Regions from separate parts of the Paenibacillus sp. 3LSP genome, predicted to be linked through region 3. Evidence: riboswitches for the same ligand, from Rfam matches in the RefSeq annotation. Region 3 holds a riboswitch; each other region holds the start of a gene.
The links. A riboswitch is a leader RNA that binds a small molecule or an ion and turns the genes downstream of it on or off. The one in region 3 is predicted to bind cyclic di-AMP.
Positions count from the first base shown of each region.

Region 1 (7,692 bases), on a different contig from region 3:
ACACAAGCGATTACTTCGCTGGATGAGGCTGCGATGAAAGCAGCCCAGGTTCATTTGGACCAGCTGACGAAACCGCCGGGAAGTCTTGGGAAATTGGAAGGATTGGCAGTGAAGCTGGCAGGGATCACGGGGAACGTCCGTCCTGTGTTTGACAAACGGTCGGTGATCGTAATGGCAGCGGATCACGGGGTCTGTGAGGAAGGGGTCAGCGCGTTTCCGGCGGAAGTGACACCCCAGATGGTACATAACTTTTTGGCCGGAGGCGCTGCCGTAAATGTGCTGGCACGTCAAGCTTCAGCCGATGTCGTTTGCGTCGATATCGGGGTAAATGCAGAAATGTCGCACCCTGGGTTGCTGCAACGTAAGCTGCGTTACGGGACAGGAAATATGGCTAAGGGACCGGCGATGAGCCGGGAGGAAGCTGAAGCTGCCATTCGCGTTGGGGCTGAGGTGGTCGCTGATGCAGTGTCTCAAGGCATTCGACTGTTTGTCACAGGGGAGATGGGCATCGGTAATACTACAGCTAGCGCCGCAATTATGAGCAGCCTGACGGGGATCGCACCGCAGCAGAGCGTTGGTCGTGGAACCGGGGTCAACGATGAACGGCTTCGGCACAAAATTTCCGTCGTGGAGCGGGCACTGGAGGTAAACCGTCCAGATGCCAACGATCCGCTGGACGTGCTGGCTAAGGTCGGCGGCCTGGAGATTGCCGGAATGACCGGCGTTATTCTGGGAGCTGCGGCTCATCGCTGTCCCGTCGTGATCGACGGCTTTATTTCTACTGTGTCCGCGCTGCTAGCGGTGCGCCTTGAGCCGAAAGCCGCCGACTATCTCATCGCATCCCACGTCTCCCACGAGCAGGGACATCGTGCGCTTCTGCAGGCGCTAGGCCTGAACCCAATGCTGGAGTTGGACATGCGGCTTGGGGAAGGCACAGGCGGCGTACTGGCGCTTCACCTCGTTGATGCAGCATGCCGGATCGTTGCCGAAATGGCGACGTTCGAAAGCGCGGGTGTCGCGTCCGGTGAAGAAAATGGCGAGGGGATCAAGTGATGAAGATCCTGGTGACCGGCGGAGCCCGCAGCGGCAAAAGCACGTTTGCTGAACGTTGGGTCATGAAACAGGCAACATCCGCGGATTACGTCGCAACGGCGCAAGCTTTTGACGACGAGATGAAAGAACGCATCCGTCTGCATCAGCTCCAGCGGGAGCAAAGCGGGTTCACCTGGACGACGCATGAAGCGCCGCTCGAACTTGCAGAGCTGCTGCATAAGTTGGGTGAACGGCCGGTTGCGAAGGAGAGCACGGCTGCCGAAGTCGCCGGTCCCGTGGTGTTGGTCGACTGCCTGACGTTGTGGTTGTCGAACGTGCTGCTTGGGGCAGGAGAAGGGGCCGATGCTGTGGACGCCGTTATGACGCGGGAAATTGAGCGGTTGATCGCTGCGGTCGAGGCTTTTGTCGGCACTTTGGTGATGGTTACAAACGAGGTTGGCAGCGGAATCGTGCCGGAGTATCCGCTTGGCCGACAATATCGGGATTGGGCCGGGCAGTTGAACCGAAAAATAGCGTCAATCGCGGATCAGGTGTTTCTGGTTACTGCTGGCATTCCCATTGAGTTAAAAAGCAGGGAGTATCGGTTATGACGAAGGGACCCAAACACAAAGCACGCTCCAGGGCGGACAAGCATGGAGCTTGGCAGCCGATACTGGCGGCTTTCCAGTTTCTATCCCGTTTTCCGGTACGGGCTGAGCTGGATTTTACATCAGATTTGCTGCGGCGCAGCATCACCTATTATCCGCTTGTCGGAGCGGCGATTGGCGTGTTTGTCTGGACAGGCGGTTTGATTGCCGACTGGCTGCTTCCTTCGTTCCCGGCTGCGATCCTTTGCCTTTTGATCTGGGTTGGATTGACGGGAGGATTACATCTGGACGGCTGGATGGACACGGCCGATGGACTGCTGAGCTATCGGTCACGAGACCAAATGCTTGACATCATGAAGGACAGCCGGGTAGGCGCCATGGGCGTGTTGGCCTGTGTCCTATTGCTGATGCTGAAAGCCTCGCTACTGACCTCGCTCTTCCAAGGATGTGGAATGCTGGCGTCAGGGCTGGCGATATGGTTGGCACCGCTGTGGAGCCGATGGTTTATGACCCGGGCGATGCACCGCTGGCCGAAGGCCCGGCAAGGCGAAGGACTGGCTGCCCAATTCAACGGCTTCAGCGAACGGGATGTCTGGGGGAGCACCATCATGGCGGTGACACTATCCGTTGTCGTGCTGTTGCTCACTTTGCTCGTGTCGTTGGGGGGGATGGATGAATCGGCTATGCTACGATCATTGCTGTTTATCGGCTTGTCTCCTATTGTTGCCTGGGCGGCGGGAACTTGGGCTGCTCGTCGAATCAATGCCAAGCTCGGCGGTTTGACCGGCGATACCTATGGGGCACTGGGCGAAGGGCTGGAAGCGGTACTGTTGTTGCTTGCGGTGCTGATCTTTTCAAATTGATATTTCAAGGTCAGAGGCGCTTTAGGCGGAAGGGAGACCTTTGGCTTTGGGCGCTTTTGCACCATTATCCCCTTGAATCAGAATCAAGAAGGTTAGAGTTGGGAAGGCGAAATAAGGTACCTAAGAGATAAAGACGGACAGCTGGAAGCGGAGAAACATGTTGGGCAAGCACCACCGGCTGAGTGAAAGGGAAAATGGTGAAAAAGCGTGCGAAAACACCATCGACTGAACGAAAGGGATAATGGTGCAAAAGCGTGCGAAATCACCACCGGCTGAACGAAAGGGATAATGGTGCAAAAGCGTGCGGAATTACCACTCCCCTGAACAAAAGGGATAAAGGTGCAAAAGGGCCTGACGAGACATGATACTACACGTACGGATTGGGAAGGAGGGAACGCGCGATGGGCGAAAAGCATAAGAAGCTTTGGGATCAGGATTGGGTAAAAAGCGAACCAACAGCATCAGGGGCTGTACTCATGGTTCAAGGGACAGCGTCTGACGTGGGGAAGAGTGTGATCGTGACGGCGCTGTGTCGTATTTTTGCGCAGGATGGGCTTCGACCGGCTCCGTTCAAGTCACAAAATATGGCCTTGAACTCGTATGTTACGGCGGACGGTCAAGAGATTGGACGGGCCCAAGGCATTCAGGCAGAGGCTTGCGGCATCACTGCCACCACCGAAATGAACCCGGTACTGATCAAGCCAACTGGGAACATGCACTCGCAGATTGTTGTGCATGGGCGTCCTTACCGTCACCTTAGCGCATCTGATTATCGTGAGGAGTTTCTGCCCCATGCCAAGCCGCTGGTCATGGAAGCGCTCGGTCGGCTCCGCGATAGGCATGGCATTGTGGTGATCGAGGGGGCTGGAAGCCCAGCGGAGATCAACCTGAAGCAACGGGATATCGTTAACATGAACTTGGCCGAATGGGCGGATGCTCCCGTGATTTTGGTGGGGGATATCGACCGTGGCGGGGTGTTTGCCTTTCTTGTTGGTACCCTGGAGCTGCTTGAACCGCACGAACGCGCTCGCGTAAAAGGGTTCATTATCAATAAGTTTCGCGGCGATCTGTCTCTGCTGCAGCCTGGCCTGGATTGGCTGGAGCAGCGGACCGGAATCCCCGTACTTGGAGTTCTCCCCTACCTAAATAATCTGGAGATCGAAGCGGAGGATTCCGTTGTCCTGGATACCTATCCAGCTCGTTCAGCGCCATCCGCAACGCAGGAGCTGGATATCGCCGTTATCCGTTATCCGCATATTTCTAACTTCACGGATTTTGACCCGTTGGCAGCCGAACCGGACGTATCGTTACGTTATGTAAGCAAGCTGTCAGAACTTGGACATCCCGATGTGGTGATTTTGCCGGGGACCAAGGATACGATCAGCGATCTGGAATTTTTGCGCGGGCAAGGGCTGGCAGGGGCAGTTTGCAACCTGATCGATGAGGGGACGCACACCCAGCTGGTCGGAATTTGCGGCGGATATCAAATGCTGGGCGAACAACTGCATGACCCTGAAGGCGTAGAGTCCAATGAACCGAGGTCGGCATTGGGTCTGGGCCTGCTCCCCTTGGCTACAACCTTTCTCCCAGGTAAAAAAACGGTGCGCGTGCACGGATATACGTGCGAGGACCATCCGATCGCCTTGCATCCTCAGAACCAGGAGCTGCCGATCTCAGGCTATGAGATTCATGCCGGATCAACCCAGCAGTTGCGGGACACTCGACCTTTATTTCTGCTTCGAGTCGATGAGAGGGCGGATCAGCTTGAAGCGCAGACGCATCCGGAAGGTGCAGCCCGCGCTGATGGCAGGGTGTTTGGAACGTATCTGCATGGGGTGTTCCATAATGATGCTTGGCGACGTGCATGGCTGGATGGACTGCGGATGACCAAAGGGCTGGAACCTTTGAACGTCACCTTTGTTTCTTCCTCACGGAAGGAGGAAGCCTTCGATCGGTTAGCGGAGCAGGTTCGCAGGCATTTGCGCATGGATCTCATTTACGACATTATTGGGATCCAAGGTAAGCTTTGACAAATTGGGTAAGGATAAGGTAGGATAAAAGTACGCTTAATTTTCGATGGGTAAAGTCGAAAAGCGGGGGAACCAATCTTTTGGGGCGAATCGTTGCAAGTTTAACGTAGGGAACCATCTTCCCGAGCCCGTCAGCTAACCTCGTTTGCAGTGGATGGGTCATTTTTAATATTATTTCAGTCATCATTTAATGACCCTGTTCTTTGAAGCGGGGTCTTTTTGCGTTCTGCAAGACCTTTGACCCGAGCATTCGGCGGAGTACTCGCATTCACTGCAAGTTTCGAGCTTCTTCTTTACGCATCGTACTAATAAAGGAGGAGAGGATTTATGGCTAGTCCGAAGTACATCACCGATATTGCCAAGGTGAGCCAGTTGTCCGAGCAGGAGCGGCAGGACTTGAAACCGATTACCGACAAATTTGTTTTTCGGGTGAACGACTACTATTTGAGTTTGATCGACTGGAATGATCCGGAGGACCCGATCCGCAAGTTGGTGATCCCCAATACGGGAGAACTGAAGGAATATGGGCGCTGGGACGCTTCTGACGAAGCGGCGAACTACGTGGTGCCTGGCTGCCAGCACAAATATCGAACGACCGCGCTGCTGATTGTGTCCGAGGTTTGCGGCTCCTATTGCCGATACTGCTTCCGTAAACGGTTATTCCGCAACGATGTGAAGGAAGCGATGGCGGATGTCACACCTGGCATTGAGTACATCGCACAGCATCCGGAGATTAATAACGTCCTGTTAACCGGCGGTGACAGCTTGATCTTAGCGACCAGAAAGCTGCGTTCGATTCTCGAGCGGCTAAGAGCTATTGAGCATGTAAAAATCATCCGCCTCGGTTCCAAAATTCCTGTGTTTAATCCTATGCGTATTTATGAAGATCCGGAGTTGCTGGATCTGATTCGGGAGTTCTCCACCGTTGATCAACGGATTTATGTTATGGCGCATATCAATCATCCGCGCGAAATTACCCCTGAGGCCAAAAGAGGGTTCCAGGCGCTGCACGACGCCGGGGCTATCGTGGTCAATCAAACGCCGATTCTCAAAGGCATCAATGATGATGCGGCCGTGCTTGGTGAATTGCTAGATCGCTTATCTTGGGCTGGCGTCACTCCGTACTATTTCTTTATTAATCGTCCCGTAGCCGGAAATGCTGACTTTGTCATCCCATTGAAACGAGCGTATGAGCTAGTAGAGGAAGCGAAAGCCCGTACTTCAGGGCTTGGAAAGCGCGTGCGATTATCGATGAGTCATTCTTCAGGAAAAATCGAAATCCTGGCTATCGAAAACGGGCAGGCCTATCTCAAGTATCATCAGTCCCGGGACGGTGAATACGGCAAGTTTATGATTTTGCCTTGCCCGGATGATGCGACCTGGTTTGACGATTTGCCAGGCAGTGAAGCGTACTGGAAGAAGCCGGAAAAGAAGCTGGATTCGAAGGCGGATACGCAATCGGATCAGACAACAGAAGATGCGGCTTCTGCAAGCCCAGTGACGATTTAAGGGATAAAACAAAACGTACCCTTTCCGTTTCCCCGATCAGGGGAACGTGAAGGGTACGTTTTATTTTTAGAGTCAGATCCGGAATTTTGCAATCGATTCCTGCAACGACAACGCCTGCTCATACAGTGAGCGAACTGTACGCGCGTGCGCTTCCATTTCGTCCAGCTGTTGCTGCGAGTAGCTGCTGATTTGCTCCATGTTCTCCAGCGATTTGGCGGTAATATTGGCCGATTCCTCTACCGATGCGGTGACTTCCTCGGTACCGGCAGATACCTCTTGGGTGGAGGCTGAAACCGATTGAATCGTCAAGTTCACGTTCTGAATCAGCTTCGTTAATTGTTCAAACGCTTGACCCGCTTGCTTCACCCGTTCGGTTCCGGAGACGATTTCCTCGCTGGCCCGCTGCATGGCGTTGACCGAATTTTCCGATTCTTCTCGGATACTGAGCAGGTTCTCGCCGATTTCCTCCATCGCTCGGCGGGACTGTTCAGCCAGCTTACGAACTTCCTCGGCCACGACAGCAAAGCCTTTGCCGTGTTCGCCGGCACGTGCAGCTTCAATCGCCGCGTTCAGCGCCAAAATATTAATTTGCTTCGTAATTTCTGTAATGGTACCTACCACGTTCGAAATGGACTCGGAACGATCATTCAGCGTGCGGATATGCTCCAACGTGCGATTAGCCGCATCTTCGACATGCTGCATTTGCGTAACCGCTGTTTGCGCCAAATGATTTCCGGCGTCAGCCTCCTCTGCAGCTTGTCCAATCCGTTCCGTGACTTCGGCAGACGAAGACGCAATATGCTGTACACCTTGGGAAATTTCTTCCATGGCCCGGGCGTTTTCGGCTGCTGCGGAAGCAATCGTCATGCTGCCCGCTTCGATTTCCTTCGTAGCTGCATTGGAACGGGCAATCAAATCTTCAAACGTTGTCACCGATCGGGATAAGTTCTCAGATCCGTCTACGACCACTTGGGACGTTTGCATCACTGCAGCGAACATGTTTTTGAGCTGAAGCGTCATCGTTTGGAAGCTTCCGGCGAGTTGGGCAATTTCGTCATGTCCTTTCACTTCGATGGTATGACGGAAGTCTCCGCCAGCCATTTGCTCCGTGACCTTCACCAGCTTGCGAATTGGCTTCGTGATTCGCGTACTTGCAAAATACGCTGCGGCCATGCCCACCACAATGACAAGTAAGGTGATGCCGATACAGATGAACAAAATTTGGTCTTTCTTCTTATCGATGAAGGTAGCGTCAAGGCCTACGGCGAGCATGGCTTTACTGCCGGGAATCGCGATAAAAGCCGTTTTGTGCGAGCCGAATTTGTCTGTATACAATTCACTGATTTGTACCCCGCCACCAGCTGCAGCAGTCATGGCCGGTTGGATCTCCAGCTTGTCACCGGGAGCCATCTCCGAGTTCTCATTTGTTGCCAGAACGGTAGCGCCGTCTTCTTGAATATGTAGTAAGTAAGCATTACTTAAGTTGTATTCTTCAGCGCTCTTCGTCAAATACGATTCCACCGAAAAACGGGAGTTATCTTTGCCGCTGAGCAATTGCAGGGATTGGGTCGTATCTAACCGTTTGAAGATGTCTTGAGTACTAGTAAGCAGCACTTTATCGAACTGTGGCAGCACATTCTGCTCGATGAT
Region 1 is NZ_JAWDJI010000070.1:1,503-9,194, forward strand. It holds gene cobT (nicotinate-nucleotide--dimethylbenzimidazole phosphoribosyltransferase) at 1-1,053, shown strand, start outside; gene cobU (bifunctional adenosylcobinamide kinase/adenosylcobinamide-phosphate guanylyltransferase) at 1,053-1,643, shown strand; gene cobS (adenosylcobinamide-GDP ribazoletransferase) at 1,640-2,503, shown strand; gene RW092_RS05260 (cobyric acid synthase) at 2,905-4,533, shown strand; cyclic di-AMP (ydaO/yuaA leader) riboswitch at 4,557-4,698, shown strand; gene RW092_RS05265 (KamA family radical SAM protein) at 4,861-6,042, shown strand; gene RW092_RS05270 (methyl-accepting chemotaxis protein) at 6,115-7,692, opposite strand, start outside.
Region 1: another riboswitch for cyclic di-AMP. It lies ahead of RW092_RS05265 (KamA family radical SAM protein); the one in region 3 lies ahead of RW092_RS17320 (TrkH family potassium uptake protein).

Region 2 (7,692 bases), on a different contig from region 3:
TGACTTCATTTATGCCGCGGTCGGATGGCATCCGCAAGACGCGATTACGATGCAAGAGGGCGATTTGGACTGGATTGCAGAATTGTGCAAGCATGAAAAGGTCGTCGCCATCGGAGAAATTGGGCTGGATTATTATTGGGATACGTCCCCTAAGGACGTTCAACATAAGGTTTTTCGCCAGCAAATTGGACTGGCTCGCAGCTTAGGTATGCCGATTTCCATTCATAATCGGGACGCTCACGAAGACGTGGTTCGCATCCTTCGGGAAGAGAAGGCCAACGAGGTTGGAGGCGTGATGCACTCCTTCTCCGGCAGTTGGGAAATTGCCAAAATGTGTCTAGATTTGGGATTTCATTTGTCGTTTGGCGGGCCGATTACGTTTAAAAATGCAAAACAACCCAAGGAAGTGTTGGCCAAGACGCCGATGGACCGTTTGCTGATCGAAACGGATTCCCCTTATTTAACGCCGCATCCATATCGTGGTAAACGAAACGAGTCAGCTCATGTTCGTTTGGTTGCGGAAATGGCAGCCGAGCTCAAAGGGGTTACTTTTGAGGAAATCGCGGAAATTACCACCCGAAATGCATTGGAACGATTTGGAATTCCGAGTATTTGAGAGCAAAACGGATGAAATAAAGAGGATTTCGGAAAGATTAATGCTTTTTAACCCTCAAAAACAAGGTCATTACATTTTTTTAACCATTTTTTTAAAAAAACGTGGTTGATTACTCCTTTACAACCTGCATCGAAACAGGATAGAATCTTTTCAGTATCGATTCGGTTCGTTTTGGACTGAACCATACGATGCTTGGTTCCATGAACCAGTCTCGCTGAATCTCCTTATGACGGAGAACGGGGGAACCAATACGAATTGCAGGTTGGCGGCAGCCTAATCGCGTTCGTATTTGATTTCTTTCCAGGGTCTATGGGGTGAATTCAAGGTCATTGCGCCATGAGCGAATGTACTGAGAAAGGGCGGCTCTCTTTCGCCCGAACCCGACAGCTAACCTCGTAAGCGAATAAGAGAGGTCACTCGTGCAGCTATTACACCCAAGACATTCAAGAAGCCACGAAGGAGTTCCTCTAACTCTTTCTCCCGGCTTCTTTTGTTTTGAATAAAAGTAATAGGGTCGTCATACTGTTGGAAAACAGGAGGTGACGACAAGCAGGAGAGACTGGTCAAGGATGCAAAACGCTTAGGATTAAATTTAAGATCAGTGTTCAAAAAGTCAGGTTTTCAGCACCGAGAAGGTTGGATGAAGCTAGGGACTGAGTAGCGCAGCGTACATGGGAGTACGTGAGCAACGGAAGGCCCGGCTGAATTCAAGATTCGATGCCGAATTCACTTCTTGACCTGCTTCGTGATCAAAAGATGACTTTTTGACTACCTTAGGCGTTTTGTAAAAAGTAACTGTAGTCGCGTCAATCGTTATCATGCATCGACCTAGACGGCGGGACTATGAAGGAGGACGGAAGAAATGGGCATTTTCCGCAAAGAGGAGACCCATGAATCACGCTCATCCAGCATGTCTTACGCAATGCGATGGAAGCATGAGAATTTACGTCAGATAGCGCTCGTCGGCGTTCTGGCCATCGCGGGAATCATCATCATCCTAATCTGGCTGTATAGCCAGGCACAGAAGGAAGTATCCCTGATCGTGGACGGGAATGTCCAGTCAGTGGAGACAACCCAATCCAGTGTAGCTCATCTGCTGGAGGAACAATCGATTAAGCTCAGTGCGAAGGATTCAGTATCCCTCCCGCTGGAAAGCTCGCTGAAGAACGGTGACCGCATTGTCATAGTACGCGCGAAGCCGGTCAGTGTGACCGCGGACGGCAATACGAAAGTCCACTTCACGACGCAAAGCAAAGTCGAGGGCGTATTGTCCGAGCTCGGCATCACTTTGGGTGAAGACGACAAGGTGACACCGACATTGGACAGTAAAGTTACCGAGAACCTGAATGTGAAGGTCGTTCGGGTCAGCAAGCAAACGGTGCAGACGAAGGAGGCCGTGCCCTTTAGCGTGGTCAAAACGTCGGACGACAAGCTGCTGAAAGGCACCACGAAAGTGATCCAGGAAGGTTCCGAAGGTCTGGTCATTCACAACATTGAGAAAACTTACGAAGACGGAAAATTCGTGGCGAAGCGTTGGCTCGGCAAAGAGGTCTCCAAGGAAGCTCAGCCGAAGGTGATCGCAGTCGGTACGAAGAAACCTACCGAGGTTCTGTCGGCCAGCATCAGCCGTAAGGGAAATACGGTGAACATCAGCGGAACGACGACCAAAGGTGGCGTCTCATTCAAATATAAAAAAGTCTTGAAAAATGTTACGTTAACCGCGTATTCGGCGGAAGAAGACGGAATTGGCACCCGCACGGCTTCGGGTACCCGCGTGACAGAAGGCAGAACGATTGCGGTGGATAAAGACGTCGTTCCGCTTGGTTGGTGGGTATACATCGAAGGAATCGGCTTCCGTAAGGCAGAGGATACCGGCGGGGCCATCGATGGCCATAAGATGGATGTGTATTTTGATAGTTTGAAGGATGCGAAGAAATTCGGCCGCAAGAAGGGCCGCACCGTCTACGTGATCGGTCCGACGAAGCCGGAATTGAACTAAGTTCTCGTTCTCTTTCGTTTTACAATGCGAAGGGAATAAGATAGTATTAGGATGATGAATAAGACAGTGGATTAGAAGAGGATGTAATGATCCTCTTCTTTTTGTTATTCTGGTGGAGACAAGCAAGAACAGGAAGGAAGACAGATTCATGATCAAAGAGGTCATCGTGGTGGAGGGTCGAGACGACACCGTGGCCATAAAGCGCGCCGTAGAGGCGGATACAATCGAGACCGGAGGTTCGGCGATCGGCGAAGCCGTGCTCAAGAAAATCGCTTTGGCGCAGGAACGCCGGGGCGTGATTATTTTTACGGACCCCGACCATGCCGGGGAGCGGATTCGCAAAATTGTGGCCGCACGGGTGCCGGGCTGCAAGCACGCTTTCCTGCCGGAGGCGGAGGCGACGAAGCGAGGCGACATCGGGGTGGAGAACGCCTCGCCGGAGGCGATTCGCGCCGCGTTATCTCGGGTCCGCAGCGAAGCGCCTGGAGTAGAGGCCGCGATCACCTGGGAAGACTTGATAAACGCAGGGTTAATCGTGCACCCGCAAGCGGCGGCGCGGCGAAAAGCGCTGGGCGAGCTGCTGGGTATCGGATATTGTAACGGAAAGCAGCTCTACAAGCGGTTAACCGTGTTCCGGATCAGCCGCGAGGAGTTTGCAGCTGCGTTAGCCGAGTTGGAAAGCAAAGGAGTTTAAGAACCATGAGCATAAGGGAAGACGTATCCACACCGCGCCGGACGAAGGAGATCATCCAGCGGCACGGTTTTTCGTTCAAAAAGAGCCTGGGGCAAAACTTTCTGATCGACCAGAACATCCTCGGTAAAATCGTTGCCGCCGCCGAATTGGACGAGAGCCAGGGGGCACTCGAAATCGGACCCGGAATCGGCGCGTTAACGGAGAAGCTGGCGCAGGAGGCGGGCAAGGTGGCCGCGGTCGAGATCGACCAGCGACTGATCCCGATTCTGCAGGAGGTGCTGGAGCCGTACCCGCACGTCCATGTGATCCATGGCGACGTGTTAAAGCTGGACCTGCAGGCTTTATTTGCGGCTGAGTTCAGTGAAGTGAGCGGCGTCAGCGTCGTTGCCAATCTGCCTTACTACGTGACGACTCCCATCATGATGAAGCTGCTGGAAGAGAAGCTCCCGCTGAGAAATATCGTCGTCATGATCCAGAAGGAAGTGGCTGAGCGTATGGCCGCGGCTCCTGGCGGCAAGGATTACGGCAGCCTCAGCATCGCCGTGCAGTACTACAGCATCCCGGAGATGATCTGTACGGTGCCGCACAGCGTGTTTATTCCGCAGCCGAATGTAGAGTCTGCCGTGATTCGCTTAACCGTGCGGGAGACGCCAGCGGTGGCGGTTCAGGATGAGGCCTTTTTCTTCGAGGTGGTACAGGCCTCTTTTGCCCAGAGACGCAAGACGATTTCCAACAATCTGAAAAGCCGCTTCTTCCCGAAGGAAGGGCGCGAGAGACTGGAGCAACTGCTGGAGGAAGCCGAGATTCAGCCTTCCCGGCGAGCGGAGACCTTAAGCCTGGAGGAGTTCGCCAAGCTGAGCGATACGCTGCTGAATGCCGGCGTGAAGGAACTCCGCGTGTAACCATTCCCTCTTATCGCCCATACGATGGGATAGAGGTGATGGATTTGGCGAATTTGGGAGACTTGGTCGTCCGCAAATCATACGGTGGAGATGTTACGTTCCGAATCGAACAGATTGTGCGGAGTGAAGCGATTATTAAAGGAACGGAATTCCGGCTGCTGGCGGATGCGCCCTTAACCGATTTGGTCAGGGTAGACCCGGCTTCCCCAGGAGAGACGACGCAGCGGGCCCGCATTAAGGCGACGGAATCGCTGAAGCGGTTAACGCAAGACCGCAAGGAATTGGCAGAACGCAATCGAATGGTGATTGGACGGGATCTGTATGGGCAAGGAGAGACGGCCTATTTTGAGGTCCCAGGGAAGGTCCTGCATTTAGATGGGGATGAACGCTATTTACAAAAGAGCCTAAGCCTGTATCAGAAGCTGCGTGTTCCGGTTCAGGGATACTATGTCACGGAATCGCAAATGGCGAGTGCGCTGTACCGTCTGCTGCCTGTGGTCAAGCCGGATATCGTTGTGATTACCGGTCATGACGGCGTGTTGAAATCGCGTCCCACCAGCGACCTTTATAATTTGACCAGCTATAAAAATTCCAAGTATTTCGTGGAGGCCATTCAAATGGCTCGGCAATACGAACGGAATTTCGATACGTTAACGATTGTGGCCGGCGCTTGCCAGTCGCATTTTGAGGCGTTGCTGCAGGCGGGGGCTAATTTTGCGAGTTCACCCGGCCGGGTGCTGATCCATGCGCTGGATCCGGTGTATATCGCTGCGAAAGCGTCGCTCACCTCGATTCGGGATACGATCCAGATTACTGACGTGCTGAATCATACGATCAGCGGCGCCCAGGGGGTTGGCGGGATCGAGACTCGTGGCAGTTACCGAATCGGGTTGCCCAAACTGAAGGACTTGTCGACGCTGAAAGTGGTGCCGTCCATGTGAAAGGGTTGCCGGAAGGAACTGAGGCTAGTGCCCCAGGACCTTCCGGTTATTTTTTTAGTATTTAGCTCTTGAGCCACCAGGCAAAAGAAAATGTCGAAAAATAATCGTTGACACATCTTTTTTGCTGCTGATATAATTATTTATTTCGATTTGACAAGTTTGTGACTTTCCTGTATAATGGACAAAGAAAGAAGGTGGTCACAGGCAATGGCTAAAAATGCGCTGTCGGAAATAAAGCATAGTCTCGACGCCCATGTAGGACAGAAAATTATGCTCCGGGCTAACGGTGGTCGCCGGAAGACCGTCGAACGCACTGGAGTGTTAGAGGAGACCTATCCTTCGGTCTTCATTGTGAAGCTGGATCAAGAGCAGCAAACCTTTAAGCGTGTGTCTTACAGTTATGCCGATATACTGACCGAATCTGTTGAAGTCATGGTTTATGACGACAACGATGGGATGCGGATTTCGTATATTAAACCGTGAACATCATGAATCAAACCGCAAACGGTTCTCGCCTTCGGGTGAGACCGTTTTTTTCTTTTTTTTACGGGTAATGGGTTCATCCACCAAGGTTGCCGGTGTTCACTTTAGATGGACAAAATCTCGGTGTATGCTCGCATCGGTGCTCGCGTATACTAACCATCGTTCCTATTTCCATGGCCAAAAGGAGGAGACTGACCATGTCGCGAAGAAGACGCAGCGTGATGTCGGAGAACTTGAAGGTCGAATTAGCGAAGGATCTGGGATTTTACGATACCGTCCAGCAGGAGGGCTGGGGCGGCATCAAGGCCAAAGATGCGGGCAATATGGTGAAGCGGGCGATTGAGCTTGCCGAGAAGGCAGCCGCGAAACAGCAATAACCTCTGCCACAGCGAAGCGTCCCTTTCAGGGAGCTTCGTTTTTTTCGTTGGATGAAGTAAGATAGAGGGAGAAAAAAATGTCTTTCATACATAGACGTGGAGGCAACGTTTTTTTAGAATAAAAGAATGTGCTAATAAGACCGGATGGATGCGGATATTCCACGGAATTGCTGAGGTGGGGAAGCGGCATGAAAATTTACGAAAAAGCACCGGCCAAAATTAACTTAATGCTCGACGTGTTACATAAACGTCCCGACGGATACCATGAGGTCGAGATGATCATGACGATGGTGGATCTGGCGGACCGTTTGGAAATGAGCGCTCTTCCGCGGGATACAATCATTATTTCGAGCCAGGCCGGATATATTCCGCTGGATGAGAAGAACTTGGCGTTTCAGGCGGCGAAGCTGATCAAGGAACGCTACAATGTGCGGAGCGGGGTTTATATCCACCTCGATAAGAAAATACCGGTCGCTGCCGGCCTTGCCGGCGGAAGCAGCGATGCTGCGGCGACGCTGCGGGGCTTAAACCGTTTATGGGAGCTTGGCATTCCCGAAGAGGAGCTCAAGGAGCTGGGGGCGGAGCTGGGTTCAGATGTGCCGTTTTGCGTGACGGGCGGGACGGCGCTGGCGACAGGGCGAGGCGAAGTGTTGACGCCGCTGGCGAATCCGCCGCAATGCTGGGTGGTGTTAGCGAAGCCACCGATCAACGTGTCGACGGCCGAGGTGTATGGGCGCCTGCAGGCGGAGCAAATTACCGATCATCCATCGGCAATCCGGATGCGAGAGGCGTTGGAGAGACGCTCATTCACGGAGGTATGCCAAGCGCTCGGTAACGTGCTGGAGCAGGTGACGCTGGAGCTTCATCCAGAGGTAGCGCAACTGAAAGAGGCAATGCTGCGTCTTGGCGCGGACGGCGTGTTAATGTCGGGCAGCGGACCTACGGTATTTGGGCTCGTCTCGAAAGAATCGAAGGTGTCCCGCATCTATAACGGATTGCGCGGGTTCTGCAAAGAGGTTTACGCCGTACGGCTGTTGACTTGAAGCTCGGCTGCGGAACTGGAGCCGGGTACTCCTTCCTCGTTCCAAGGCTTGGACAAATCCGTACAAAAGTGTTATAGTTTCATTAAAATATTCGGATTTAGCGAGGGGTACTTCGTGAAGAAATTAAAAAGAAGCGCTCGTTTGGTGGAGATGACCCATTATCTGTTGTCTAGACCACACCATTTAATCCCGCTGACTACCTTTGCGCAACGGTATGGGGCGGCCAAGTCGTCCATCAGCGAGGATCTGGGGATTATTAAAGAAGTGTTTGAAGGCGAAGGCATGGGGGAATTGCTGACGCTTGCCGGGGCGGCCGGCGGCGTGAAATATATTCCCCGGGTCGGACGGGAGCAAGCGAACGCTTTTATCCAGCACCTCTGTGAGAAGCTGGCGCAGCCAGACCGAATTTTACCGGGCGGATATTTGTATATGTCGGATCTTTTGGGACAACCGGCGTTGATGAATGAAGCGGGCAAGTTGTTTGCAACCGTATTCGGCGATTTGGAGATCGACTGCATCATGACCGTGGAAACGAAGGGGATCCCTCTCGCTTATGCAACGGGAGCGGAACTGAATCTGCCCGTCGTCCTGGTTCGTCGCGACCATCAGGTGACGGAAGGATCCGCCGTTAGCATCA
Region 2 is NZ_JAWDJI010000141.1:11,287-18,978, reverse strand. It holds gene RW092_RS11370 (TatD family hydrolase) at 1-616, shown strand, start outside; cyclic di-AMP (ydaO/yuaA leader) riboswitch at 819-1,033, shown strand; gene RW092_RS11365 (resuscitation-promoting factor) at 1,479-2,615, shown strand; gene rnmV (ribonuclease M5) at 2,764-3,309, shown strand; gene rsmA (16S rRNA (adenine(1518)-N(6)/adenine(1519)-N(6))-dimethyltransferase RsmA) at 3,315-4,211, shown strand; gene yabG (sporulation peptidase YabG) at 4,250-5,152, shown strand; gene veg (biofilm formation stimulator Veg) at 5,360-5,635, shown strand; gene RW092_RS11340 (small, acid-soluble spore protein, alpha/beta type) at 5,833-6,012, shown strand; gene ispE (4-(cytidine 5'-diphospho)-2-C-methyl-D-erythritol kinase) at 6,201-7,055, shown strand; gene purR (pur operon repressor) at 7,170-7,692, shown strand, end outside.
Region 2: another riboswitch for cyclic di-AMP. It lies ahead of RW092_RS11365 (resuscitation-promoting factor); the one in region 3 lies ahead of RW092_RS17320 (TrkH family potassium uptake protein).

Region 3 (7,692 bases):
AATGCGGAAATCGAAGGACAAGGTCCGGTTCTTGTTGATTTCTGGGCTCCATGGTGCGGCCCTTGCAAAATGATCGCTCCGATTCTGGAGGAGCTGGACGCAGAAGTGGGTGACTCCGTGAAGATCGCGAAGCTGAACGTGGATGACAATCCAGAAACCGCTTCCCGTTTCGGCGTGATGAGCATTCCTACGCTGATCCTGTTCAAAGACGGTCAACCGGTCGATAAAATCGTCGGATTGAACTCGAAGGACACGTTGAAGAACCTGATCGCTAAACATCAATAATCCAGACGATCAGGCGCGTCGCTTGACGCCTTGGATGACGCCTCCGGTTTGGGCCGGAGGCGTTTTCTGCGTTAACCTGGAGTGGAGAAAGGAGGAGGAAGCTTGGACACATCGGCTAATGAAACGTTAAGTTATGAGAAAGCGATGGAGCGAATCCAACATAAGCTGGCGCTGCTGCCCGATTCCCCGGGTTGTTATTTAATGAAGAACAAGGACGGTAAGATCATTTACGTCGGTAAAGCCAAAGTGCTGAAGAACCGGGTCCGTTCCTATTTTACAGGCAGCCATAACGGGAAAACCCAGCTGCTCGTATCCGAGATCCGCGACTTCGAATACATCGTGACCGCGAGCAATATGGAAGCACTGATCCTGGAATGTAACCTGATCAAAGAACATCATCCGCGTTATAATATCCTCCTGAAGGATGACAAGACGTTCCCCTATATCAAAATAACGAATGAACCGCATCCCCGGCTGGAAGTCACCCGGCGGGTGCTTAAAGATAAAGCGAAATATTTTGGCCCGTATCCGAACGCTTACGCGGCTCAGCAAACGAAGAAGCTGCTCGATCGCATGTACCCGCTGCGCAAATGCAACGTAATGCCTAAGGAAGTGTGCTTGTATTATCACATCGGCCAGTGCTTGGCACCTTGCGTATATGAGGTCGAGAAGGAAACGTACGAGAAGATGACGCAGGAGATCATCTCGTTCCTGAGCGGCGGGCATGAGGAAATCAAGAAAGAGCTGGAGCGCAAAATGCACGAGGCAGCCGAAGCCCTGCAATTCGAGCGGGCTAAGGAGCTGCGCGACCAGATCATCAACATCGATGCGGTGATGGAGAAGCAGAAGATTACGGTGACCGATGCGAAGGACCGCGACGTGTTTGGGTACGCCGTAGACAAGGGCTGGATGTGCGTACAGATTCTGTACATGCGTCAGGGGAAAATGATCGAACGGCATGCGTCGGTCTTTCCGTTCTACGGTGACGCCTACGGCGACTTTATGTCTTATGTGACGCAGTATTACAGCGACAACCCGGCCTTGCCGCAGGAGATTCTGCTGCCAGAGAAGCCGGAAGAACAAGAGGAGGCCGGCGCGCTTGACGCTCCAGCCGCCTTGCAGGAGTGGCTGGGCGTGAAGACGCTGGTGCCGCAGCGCGGCTTAAAGCGGCAGATGACCAAGATGGCTGAGGAAAACGCACGCATCACGCTGGATGAGAAATTCCGGCTGATCGAACGGGATGAGGAACGCACTTCGAAGGCGGCCGAGAATCTCGGCAAGGCGATTGGCTTGGAGTCCGTGTCGCGGATTGAAGCGTTCGATAACTCCAACATTCAGGGGACGAATCCGGTCTCGGCCATGGTGGTGTTCATTGACGGTAAGCCGGCCAAGAAAGAATACCGTAAATATAAAGTAAAAACCGTCAAAGGACCGGACGATTACGAAACGATGCGTGAGGTCATTCGCCGCCGCTATGAACGGGTGTTGAAGGAGAACTTGCCGCTGCCCGATCTGATCGTGGTTGACGGAGGCAAAGGGCAGATCTCGGCAGCCACCGACGTGCTGGAGAACGAGCTGGGCTTGCACATCCCGGTGTGCGGCCTGGTGAAGGACGCCAAGCATAAAACCGCACAGCTGATGGCGTTTGATCCGCCGGAGCCGGTCTATTTGCCGCGTGACAGCCAGGAGTTCTACCTGCTGCAGCGGATTCAAGACGAGGTGCACCGCTTCGCCATTTCGTTCCACCGTGAACAGCGCGCCAAGTCGATGGTCGCCTCACGGCTGGACTCCATCCCTGGCATCGGCGAGAAACGCCGGAAGGCGCTGCTGAAACATTTTGGATCGTTGAAAAAAATAAAAGAGGCCTCCGTCGAAGACTTTCGGCCTCTTTCTATCGGGGATAAATTAGCCCGTCAAATTCTTAATGCCCTTCGGGACGAAGATCCGCCAGAGGAGTCGTAAAATACGGCTCCTCTTTTGGTTGCGGCGGCGGGGTCTTTCGTTCCTTGCTTGGCGGGTTAAACAAGTAAATCACATACGCCACGATCGCCGGCAAGGCGATATAGAACAACCCGGCGACGATATTCAGCGCTCCGCCCATAAACATCAAGCTTAGGGCCATCAGAATGCTGTCGAAGATGACATGCGAGAAGACAACGGTCGCGAAGCCGTAACGCAGGAACACGAAGCTGAACAGCAGTCCGATAAAGGTTAATTCGATTGGGCGCGAAATGACCGGATAAATCGGGTACAACGTGTGGCCAAATGCCCAAATTAAGGTCGACAACAGGCAAGCGATAAAGGTGCTGCGGAACATTTTCTTCAGCATCGGGATCCCGAAGAGGCGATACACCGCTTCTTCCCCGATCCCGGCCACCCAAGCCAGCAGCGGGAACAATACCGGATACACCATGTTGTACGGCGATTGCGTTGCATCGGTCGTGGACCAGGTATGAATCGTGTGCTCTAAAATGAAGAACACCACGGATTGAACGCCTAACAGGATCAATGCCCAGGCATACCCATCGCCCACGGAGGTCAGGATGGAACGGCCATACCCTTCTTCCCTTGATCTTGCCCAGAGGTTGATGCCGTTCTTCCGCCACAGTCCGTCGCCGCCGACTAAAGAGAAGTACACGGAAGCGGCCAGGAACAAGGTCACCAGACCTTGGAAGAAGAGGCCAAAGACGAGTACACCGGCTTCAAGGCCGTCTTTTTGGAACACCGGAATCATGTTGATCGTTCCAATCGTCGATAACACGAAGTAAGCCGACGCCAGGAAAATTCCCCGCTTAAACGAGGTATGAACTCGCGTCAGCGCGCTGTAGACGATCGCCAGAATGGCCAGCACGAACGTCAACAGGGCATAACCCGCATAGGTAAGCCAGCTGGCGATTTTGGTCTGCCCGGCAACGTAGTCCAGATGAGCCTGCGGTACACTAAAATAGCTCTCCAACGAAGAAACCTTACCGTATTCGAAGCTAAGCTTGATTTCCGCCTGCGATTCACCTAAGGTGTAGCCTTGGATACGGTAGAGGAGGCCTACATCCCCTTCACCGGAGGCCAGCTCCAAATCGCTTGGTTGAAATCCGAAAGCGTTCAGGTAAGGCTGTGCCAGCTCCTCTTTCTCCGCTAGCGTGAGATCCCCTTCCCATGCCTTCATGGAATCGATCGTTTCCGATCCTACATCCAGCATCATCTGCTTGGTGGCGTTGCTGGAGGAACTAATCTCCTCGAAGCCAACGACTTTCCCCGTAGTCATATGAACATCTACGGTCACCGCGCTTAACGCTTCAGTGGGATCCGTGTAACGGACACGAAATACATCATAGGGAAATTGCTTGTCATACGTTTTTAAGTATGGGGCGAGCAGATCGGCTTTGGTTAAGTAACCAAACAGATCGGAACGCGTTTCGTATGTAATTAATGCTTTATCCTTCGCGGGATTCGGCAGGTCGATCCCAAGTACCGATTGGACAAATTCACTTGCACTGGCGGTTGCTTCTTGTTTGCTGATCACCTCATTCGATTGCTGCAACTGCAACGATTCCGAATCGGTGGTCGGGAACAGTTGAACGGCCACGAACACAATGAATCCGAGGGCGGCCAGCAGCCACAGATTTTTGGTCTTCATCCTGCGGCGGCCATTTGACGTCAAAGGGGAATTCACTCGCAAAACTCCTTTGTGATTAAGTTGAAATAAATTCTGGGAAACGTACTCTTCTTAATAATATGAAGTATGTTTTTTGCTCAAGTACGTCAAAGTAAAGATAACACAGCAATCCCCCCTGCGCCAGACGGAGGGCAAAATTGACGAGAAACCGCAAAAACTTCGGCAAGTCTACGCATCATTTAGATTGGGGGGGAAGTTGATCTGCACAATCCCTGATTTCGTCTTTTTCTGGTCTTTTTCTTGAAAATAGAGCTTTGTGGTGGGACGCAATAAGGGATATAATCCATTTGACGAAAAATGAATGAAAACAATTGAAAAGATTGGCCGAATTTCGTAATGAAAACGGGGGAACCGTACATTTTGGGGTGAATTTCCCGGAGCTTCAACTTCTTACATGGGAGGATGAAGCGTCCGCGAATAGGGCAACTGGGCATGTCCGAATCCGTCAGCTAACCTCGTAGGCTTGTGCATCAGGAACCAAACACCGAAAGGCATTGGATTTCCAGTGCTTTTTTCTTTTGTTCTTTTTTCAGGAAGACGATGAGGTGAACGCGTTGAATACGAAGAAAATAAACCTTTCTCCGCCGCAGGTATTAGTGATTGGGTTTGCCCTCATCATTTTGCTGGGAAGTCTGCTGCTTATGCTTCCGATCTCCGGGACGTCCGGGGCACCGACGCCATTTGTTGATGCATTGTTTACGGCAACTTCGGCAACTTGTGTAACGGGGCTGTTTGTAGTGGATACGGGAAGGTATTTTTCAACTTTTGGCCATATCGTCATCATCTTGCTCGTCCAAATCGGGGGGCTTGGCTTTATGACCATGGCTACCTTGTTCTCCCTCGTCCTGAAACGGAGAATCTCGCTGAAAGACCGTCTCTTGCTCCAGGAAGCGATGAACCAAAATTCAATGGAAGGCATCGTTCGCTTAATTCGCAAGGTGCTGGTGTATTCGCTGCTGATTGAGTCCGGTGCAGCGGTGTTCCTTACCCTCCGCTGGGCCTTTGATATGCCGTTTGGCCGGGCGCTGTATTTTGGGATTTGGCATTCGATTTCCATGTTTAATAATGCAGGATTTGATCTGTTTGGGGATTACCGCAGTTTAATCCCCTATGTGAACGATCCTTTGATTAACATTGTATCCATCTTACTTATCGTATCCGGCAGTCTTGGTTTTATTGTCTTGTCCGATCTGGCGGAGTATCGCAAGCATCGCAAATTGTCGCTTCATTCCAAGGTTGTGCTGTCGATGACGGCGGTCCTGATTGTGATTGGTACGATCGTCATTTTCGTGTTCGAATTCACGAATCCACGCACGCTGGAGCCGCTTAGCTGGAGCGGCAAAATCTGGGCCTCTTTATTTCAATCGGTCACGCCGCGTTCGGGAGGGGTGGTCACCCTTGATACCGGTTCGCTGCGTCAGGCTACGCAATTCTTCATGATCATCCTGATGTTCATTGGGGCTTCGCCTGGCTCAACAGGGGGCGGGATCAAGACGACTACCTTTACGATTCTTATCGGTGCGGTGATCTCCATGATCCGTGGACGGACGGATTTGGTGTTATTCCGTTACCGGATTGCTGAGGAACGGATCTCTAAGGCGCTGACGATTACGATGATGGCGCTGTTCGTCATCGTTGCTGTAGCGATGGTATTGTCCACTACGGAAGATGCAAATTTCCTCTCTATCTTGTTTGAGACGACCTCCGCTTTTGGAACCGTTGGATTATCGATGGGCTTAACGGAGCGTCTGACGGATTTTGGAAAAGTAGTGATTAGTCTTACGATGTTTGCCGGACGGCTGGGGCCTTTGACGCTCGCCTATGCGATTGGTCCAAGGAAGGGGAAAGAGTTGTATCGCCATCCAGAAGGTAAAATCATTATAGGATAAGGGGAAAATGGGCAAAAATGAAAAAGCAGCAGTTTGTGGTCATCGGCTTGGGGCGGTTCGGCTCGAGTCTGGCCTTGGAATTGATGGAGTTAGGATATGAGGTTCTGGGCATCGACCGGAATGAAGAGATCGTGGAAGAACTTAGCGATCGGCTTACGCATACCGTTGTCGCTGATGCCACAGAAGAAGAGGTGCTGAAGTCGCTGGGGGTTCGCAATTTTGATTGCGGCATCGTGGCGATTGGCACCGATATTCAAATGAGCATCCTGGCGGCCATTCTCCTTAAAGACCTGGGTATTAAAACGGTAGTCGCCAAGGCGATCTCGCTTCTGCACGGCCGGGCTTTAGAGAAGCTGGGAGTGGATCGGGTGATCTATCCGGAACGCGACATGGGGATTCGCGTGGCCCATCAGCTGGTTACTCCGAATCTGCTGGATTATATTGAACTGTCGAAGGAATACAGTATCGTTGAGATGAACGTTCCGGCATGCTTGCACCAGAAGTGCCTGGCTGATATTAATCCGCGAACGCGCTTTGGCTGCAGCATTGTGGCGATTCACCGAGATAGCGGAGTCTTGGTAGCCCCTACTGCGATGGATCAGTTAAATGAAGGCGACATTATGGTTATCATTGGGGCTAAGAAAAATATTGAGCAGTTTGAAACGATCATCAATCCATCATGAAATGGGAAGAAGGCTTACTAGCAGGGAACGGGGAATAGTATGGAACAACAGGCCATTTGGGCTTTAATCATTTTTTTGCTGACTTACGCACTTATTATTTCTGAGAAAATTCACCGAACGGTGCTGGCTATGGCTGGTGCGGCGCTCATGGTGATGTTTGGCATCCTTGACCAGGAGAGTGCAGTCCATCATATTGATTTCAATACGCTGGGGCTCTTGATCGGGATGATGATCATCGTGAACACGACAGCCAAGACCGGCTTATTCACTTACATTGGCATATGGACGGCGAAGCTGGCCAAAGGCAATCCCATTACGCTCATGGGCTTATTGGCGCTAATCACTGCGATAGGTTCGGCATTCCTGGATAACGTCACGACCATTATTTTGATGGTTCCGGTGGCCTTTAGCATTACGCGGAGGTTGAGGGTCAAGGCATTCCCTTACCTCTTCTCCATGATTCTTGCCACGAATATCGGCGGGACGGCGACTTTAATCGGAGACCCTCCGAACATTATGATTGGCAGCGCCGTGAAGGAATTAACCTTCGTCGCCTTTATGGAAAATTTAGCGCCGGTTGCGATGATCATTCTGGTGGTGATTTTGCCGCTGGTGATCTTGATCTTCCGCAAAGAGTTGAAGAAGGGCTTTGCTCATCAGCAGAGCTTGATGGAGATCCGTCTAGAGGGCTTGATTACGGAGAAAAAGCTGCTCATCAAGTGCTTGATTGCATTAGGGTTGACGTTGCTCGGTTTTTTCCTTCATCAATACCTCCATTTGGAGACGGCGACGATTGCGCTGGCAGGTGCTTTCCTGTTGCTGCTCCTGACCGGTGAACACGTGATGGAACAAGCCTTCCGCTCGGTGGAATGGCCCACTATCTTCTTCTTCGTCGGTTTGTTCGTCTTGGTCGGCGGGTTGGTTGAAACGGGAATCATTACGAGAGTGGCCGAAGAGGTAATGCGGCTGACAGGAGGCGATCCGCTGACCACCTCAATGCTGATCCTCTGGCTGAGTGCGTTGGCGTCGGCGTTTATCGATAATATTCCGCTCGTAGCGACGATGATTCCGATGATTCAAGACATGGGCGGAATGGGGATTCAGAACTTGGAGCCGCTATGGTGGAGCTTAGCGCTCGGCGCTTGTCTTGGTGGAAACGGGA
Region 3 is NZ_JAWDJI010000204.1:6,877-14,568, reverse strand. It holds gene trxA (thioredoxin) at 1-285, shown strand, start outside; gene uvrC (excinuclease ABC subunit UvrC) at 430-2,247, shown strand; gene RW092_RS17325 (CPBP family intramembrane glutamic endopeptidase) at 2,207-3,919, opposite strand; cyclic di-AMP (ydaO/yuaA leader) riboswitch at 4,271-4,437, shown strand; gene RW092_RS17320 (TrkH family potassium uptake protein) at 4,477-5,847, shown strand; gene RW092_RS17315 (potassium channel family protein) at 5,865-6,530, shown strand; gene RW092_RS17310 (ArsB/NhaD family transporter) at 6,570-7,692, shown strand, end outside.